One region of the Lacrimispora sinapis genome, then DNA from elsewhere that is predicted to be linked to it. Evidence: riboswitches for the same ligand, from Rfam matches in the RefSeq annotation. Region 1 holds a riboswitch; the other holds the start of a gene.
The links. Region 1 has a riboswitch for thiamine pyrophosphate ahead of VIG27_RS12750 (thiamine-binding protein). Riboswitches for the same ligand answer to the same signal wherever they lie in the genome.
Positions count from the first base shown of each region.

Region 2: it holds a riboswitch for thiamine pyrophosphate, as region 1 does, so the genes downstream of both, thiC (phosphomethylpyrimidine synthase ThiC) here and VIG27_RS12750 (thiamine-binding protein) in region 1, are expected to answer to the same signal.

Region 1 is NZ_CP141832.1:2,718,591-2,721,711, reverse strand. Features, by position in the region: gene VIG27_RS12755 (heavy metal translocating P-type ATPase) at 1-1,188, shown strand, start outside; TPP riboswitch at 1,249-1,360, shown strand; gene VIG27_RS12750 (thiamine-binding protein) at 1,420-1,716, shown strand; gene VIG27_RS12745 (ABC transporter permease) at 1,685-2,446, shown strand; gene VIG27_RS12740 (ABC transporter substrate-binding protein) at 2,475-3,121, shown strand, end outside.
Region 2 is NZ_CP141832.1:3,006,929-3,010,049, reverse strand. Features, by position in the region: gene thiW (energy coupling factor transporter S component ThiW) at 1-419, opposite strand, end outside; gene thiC (phosphomethylpyrimidine synthase ThiC) at 510-1,817, opposite strand; TPP riboswitch at 1,914-2,022, opposite strand; gene trpA (tryptophan synthase subunit alpha) at 2,060-2,839, opposite strand; gene trpB (tryptophan synthase subunit beta) at 2,832-3,121, opposite strand, start outside.

The sequences.
Region 1 (3,121 bases):
CTGAAGTCTTCCCTGGAAAGCAAGGCAGGACATCTGGCAGACCGGCTGGTGCCCTATACTCTTTTAGGGACCGGCCTGACCTGGCTGCTCACCAGAAATGTATCCAGAGCCATCTCTGTTCTTATGGTGGACTTTTCCTGTGCCTTAAAGCTTGCCATGCCTATCTCTGTGCTTTCTGCCATTCGCGAGGCCAGCATGTATCACATGACCGTAAAAGGAGGAAAATACCTGGAGGCAGTGGCCGATGCCGCTGTGGTGGTTTTTGATAAGACCGGTACTCTGACAAAGGCAAGACCTACGGTAAAGGAAGTGGTGACGTTTGGCAGGGAAAGCAAGGAAGAGATGCTTCGGATCGCAGCCTGTCTGGAGGAACATTTTCCCCATTCCATGGCAAAGGCTGTGGTGAAAGCAGCCAGGGATATGGGCTTGGAGCATGAAGAAATGCATTCTAAAGTGGATTATATTGTAGCCCATGGCATTGCCTCCTATATTGAGGGCAGGAAGGTGGTCATTGGCAGCTATCATTTTGTATTTGAAGATGAGGCCTGTACGGTGGATGAAGCTTACCGGGAGACCTTTGACCGGCTTCCCTCAGACTGCAGCCATCTATACCTTGCCATGGACCAGAAGCTGGCAGCCGTGATTTGTGTGGAGGACCCTCTCCGGGAAGAGGCAGGAGCGGTAATCAATTCCTTAAAGAAAGCAGGAATCCGCAAGGTGGTCATGATGACCGGAGACAGTGAGCGGACGGCCAGGGCGGTAGCAGCCAGAGTCGGCGTGGATGAGTATTACTCAGAAGTCCTGCCGGAGCAGAAGGCCCGTTTTATCGAGCAGGAAAAAGCGGCAGGCAATGTGGTCATCATGGTGGGAGACGGGATCAATGATTCTCCGGCCCTTTCTGCCGCAGATGTGGGCATCGCCATCAGCGACGGAGCGGAGATCGCAAGAGAGATAGCGGATATCACCCTTGCAGCAGACAATCTCTTTGAAATCGTCACCTTAAAGCTGTTGAGTGACAGCCTGATGAAACGAATTCACAGCAATTACCGGAATATCGTTGGCATCAACACCAGCCTCATCCTTTTGGGCGCGGCAGGGATCATAGCACCCACGACTTCTGCCCTTCTCCACAATCTGTCCACGATTGGGATCAGCCTGGGAGGAATGCAGAATCTGTTAGAGGAGTGATTGGTGCAGGAATGATTGGTGCCGCTTGACTTTCCCGGCGGTTGGATGTATACTTGCAATGAAAATAAAAAGGGGTGCTGGAGAAAGTCCGGCTGAGATGGAACAGAATTGTTCCGAACCCTGTAACCTGATCTGGATAATGCCAGCGTAGGAGACTTTAAGGCACAGCCTGTAGACCCGCCCGGATATCCGGACGGGTTTTCTGTATTTATAAAAAAGGAGAGAAAATATATGAATGCAAGCGTAGCGATCCAGTCACTTCCGGAAGCAAAAAATGATGAGGAATTAATCCGTATTGTAGATCAGGTGATTGATTATATCAAAAGCACCGGACTTAATTATTATGTAGGACCTTTTGAAACAGCCATAGAAGGCGATTACGACGAACTGATGGATGTGGTAAAGGAATGTCAGCATATTGCCATCCGTGCCGGTGCTCCGTCTGTGGCCGCTTATATCAAAGTTACTTACCGGCCGGAAGGAGAGGTTTTAACGATTGAAAAGAAAGTCACGAAGCATCACCAATAACCTGTGGTCCTGTTCTGCGGTTTTGGGGCTTCTTTTTCTGTGGCAGGGGATCTCTTACTTCGGGCTGGTGGATTCTTACCTGCTGCCATCGCCCCTAAGTGTGGGAAATGCGTTTCTAACCGAATTTCCGGCACTTATGGAGCATGCAAAGATAACACTGACAGAGGCATTTGCCGGACTTTTTCTGGGTGTGGCCACCGGTTTTGTCATTGCCGTGGTGATGGACCATTTTGCTGGACTTTACCGGGCGTTTTACCCCCTGATCGTGTTGACACAGACCGTACCCACGGTAGCTCTGGCTCCGCTTTTGGTGTTATGGTTCGGCTATGAGATGACTCCAAAGGTCATCCTGATTGTATTGACCACATTTTTCCCGGTCACCATAGGGCTTTTAAACGGCTTTCAATCCGCAGATCCGGATGCGGTAAATCTTTTAAGGTCTATGGGAGCCGGAACCTTCAGCATTTTCCGTTACATCAAGCTTCCCGGAGCCATGGGGCAGTTTTTTTCCAGTCTCCGGATCTCCGCCTCCTATGCGGTGGTGGGGGCAGTCATTTCGGAATGGCTGGGAGGCTTTGGCGGGCTGGGCGTATATATGACCCGGGTGAAGAAGGCATTTGCCTTTGATAAGATGTTTGCAGTTATTTTTCTTATATCTGTCATCAGTCTCCTGCTTATGAAAGGCGTGGACATGCTGGCGAAAAAATGCATGCCTTGGGAGGACCGTTGACAGACAGTTTCAGACTATGGAGGAAAGCATGAAAAAAACAGGCTTGGCAATTCTTATTGCAGCGGCTTTTGCCGCATCACTGACCGGCTGCCAGAAGCAGGAAAAGCAGGCAGCCAATGGAGAAACAGGGTCTTTGAAAAAGGTTACTTTTGTCCTTGACTGGACGCCCAACACCAATCATACCGGCCTTTATGTGGCACAGGAAAAGGGATATTTTAAAGATGCAGGACTGTCCGTTGAGATCGTTCAGCCGCCGGAGGATGGCGCAGAGGTGCTGGTCGCTTCAGGAAAAGCGGACTTTGGCATGTCCTTCCAGGATACCATGGCACCTGCACTGGTGGGAGATGACGCTCTTCCCATCACAGCAGTGGCTGCGGTGATTCAGCACAACACCTCGGGAATCATATCCCGGAAAGGGGAAGGCATGGCATCCCCCAAGGGGCTGGAAGGAAAGAAATATGCCACCTGGGACAATCCGGTGGAAAAAGCTATGATCAAAGATGTAATGGAGTCCGACGGAGGCGATTTTTCCAAGGTCGAGATGATTCCAAGTACAGTGACCGATGAAGTTTCTGCCTTAAAAACAAAATCTGTGGACGCGATCTGGATCTTTTATGCCTGGGCTGGCATAAAGATGGATCTGGAAGGCTTGGATACCGACTATTTTGCCTTTAA
Region 2 (3,121 bases), 290 kb from region 1:
CCGCAGACCGTACTCATGAGAAATGGAACCACAAAAAAGAATAGGCCCACATCCTTACCCATGAAAAGTGCGGAAACGGGATAGCAGAGCGTGGCGCCGATGAATCCGGTGCCGATGATTTCTCCCAGACAGGTGAGAGAAACCCGGCCGGTTTTTTTATAAAGGTATGCCCCAAGAAAGGCACCTACCATGCTTCCGGGAAATGCAAGAAGGCTTCCGGTTCCCATCAGGTTTCGGATCAGGGAGGTGCAAAATGCCATGGAAACTCCATAAACAGGTCCTAAAAATATACCGGCCAACACATTGACCAGGTGCTGAATGGGGAAACATCTGGATGCACCGATGGGGATGGAAAAGCCGGAGAGTGCTACGGTAAAGGCTGCCAGCATACCGCTGACGGCCAGTTTTTTGATTTTAATTCTCTGATCCCCCTGGGGGGTTCTATGTATTGTTGCATATACCTTGTTATTCACGAAAATTCCTCCTGTTCAAACAAATCAAACAATAGATCATTCATCAAAGATGGTGATCATTTCTCCATCCAGAATCCGGTTCATATTTTTCATGGCGCAGAAATTACCGCACATGGAGCAGGTGTCTTCTTTTTCCGGTTTAGAGGTCTCCCGGTAACGTCTGGCTTTTTCCGGATCAATGGCAAGATGGAACATGGCTTCCCAATCCAGGCGTTTTCTTGCATCACTCATCTGGTGATCCCAGTCCTTGGCTCCTTTGATGCCTTTGGCAATATCTGCGGCGTGAGCAGCAATTCGGGCGGAGATGATTCCTTCTTTCACGTCATTGGCATCCGGCAGTCTTAAGTGCTCTGCAGGAGTCACATAGCAGAGAAAAGAAGCGCCTGCGGCAGCGGCAATGGCTCCTCCGATGGCAGAAGTGATATGATCGTATCCAGGAGCAATATCCGTAACCAACGGACCTAGAACGTAGAAGGGAGCTCCTTTGCAGATGGTCTGCTGAATCTTCATGTTGGCAGCGATCTGATCAAGAGGCATATGGCCAGGACCTTCGATAATGACCTGGACATGTTTCTCCCAGGCACGGCGGGTCAGCTCTCCCAGAGTCACCAGCTCCTCGATCTGGGAAATATCGGAGGCATCTTCAATGCAGCCGGGGCGGCAGGCATCCCCCAGACTTAAAGTCACATCATGTTCTGCACATATTTCCAGAATCCGGTCGTAATGCTCGTAGAAGGGATTTTCCTGTCCGGTCATCTCCATCCAGGCAAAGATAATGGAGCCGCCTCTGGAAACTATGTTGGTCAGACGTTTGGCTTCTTTGAATCTCCGTGCGGTCTCTTTGTTGATTCCCACATGTATGGTCATAAAATCCACACCGTCTTTGGCATGCATTTCCACAATCTGAATCCATTCTTCGGCAGTAATTTCCCCAAGAGCCTTGTGGTAATAGACCACGGCGTCGTAGATGGGAACGGTTCCGATGATGGCAGGGCATTCGCCGGTCAGCTTTTTGCGGAATTTTCTGGTGTCACCGTAAGAACTTAAATCCATAATGGATTCCGCACCCATGGCAACGGCATCATTTACTTTTTCAAGTTCCATGTTCAAGTCATTTAAATCCCTGGAAGTACCGAGGTTTACGTTGATCTTGGTTTTCAGCATGGAACCGATTCCATTTGGATTTAAGCAGGTATGGTGTTTGTTTGCAGGAATCGCAACCTTTCCTTCCGCGACCAGCTGCTGAAGCTTTTCCGGTTCCCATTGTTCCTTTTCGGCAACCGCCAGTAATTCTTTGGTCAGAATGCCTTTTCTTGCCGCATCCATTTGTGTGGTGTAATTCATTTTAAATCCTCCTTTTGTTATCCGGAGGGATTGACGAGGGCTTTTTAGAAAATTACAAAAAAAGAGCCCATACCAACAGGTACAGGCTCGGAAAATACATCCGTCTCGTATAAATCCCTACGTTGGCATTACCCAAATCAGGTTATAAAGGTCGAAGTTTGATTACTTCCTCTCAGCCCGCTTACGAGCTCCCTCTTGTGGCATTAGTGTAGCACCGGGTCAGACGGTTGTCAAGAATAAAATCAGGAAATGTCTGTAATGGCGGCTTTCATTTCTCGCACATAGTTACAGATGGGGGCGATGCAGTCCGCTCCGTATTCTGCCGCCAGTTTGACGATCGCGCTTCCCACGATCACACCGTCTGCCGCCTGGCTCATTTCTTTTGCCTGCTCCGGCGTGGAGATGCCGAATCCAATGGCGCAGGGAATCTTTTTTGTCTCTTTCACCAGAGAAACCATTTCTCCTAAATTGGTGCTGATTTCCGACCGGACACCGGTAACCCCCATGGAGGAGACACAGTAAACAAACCCTTCTGCCTCCGAGGCGATGGTCCTGATCCGTTCCTTTGAGGTGGGAGCGATCAGGGAAATCAAATCAATTCCATATTTGCGGCATATGGGGTGAAGCTCCTCTTTTTCCTCAAAAGGCATATCCGGAACGATCAGCGCATCAATTTTGCATTCCGCCATATTTTTAATGAACCGCTCGCTGCCATATACAAAAACCGGGTTTAAATACGTCATAAAGGCCAGGGGAACATCGGTTGCCTTGCGGACCCTTTTTACCGCTTCAAAGATTTTGTCGGTGGTTGTACCGGCTGCCAGGGCCCGCATATCCGCTTCCTGGATCACGATGCCTTCCGCGACGGGATCGGAGAATGGGATTCCGATTTCAATAAGATCAGCCCCGGCCTTTGCCATAGCAGGAATCAGCTGTTCCGTAATTGCAAGTTCCGGATCTCCTGCGGTGATAAATGGGATAAATGCTTTCCCCTTTGAAAATGCTTGTGAAATTCTACTCATAGATTTGGACCCCCTTGTAACGGGCAATGGCTGCCACATCCTTGTCGCCCCGCCCGGATAGATTGATGACGATGACCTGATCCTTTCCCATGGAAGGAGCAATTTTTCTGGCATAAGCGATGGCATGAGCACTTTCAATGGCCGGAATAATCCCTTCCTTACGGGATAAGTATTCAAATGCTTCCACTGCCTCCTGATCCGTTACCGGAACGTATTGTGCCCGGCCGGAGTCAAACAGGGCTGCGTGCTCCGGTCCCACGCCCGGATAATCAAGACCTGCGG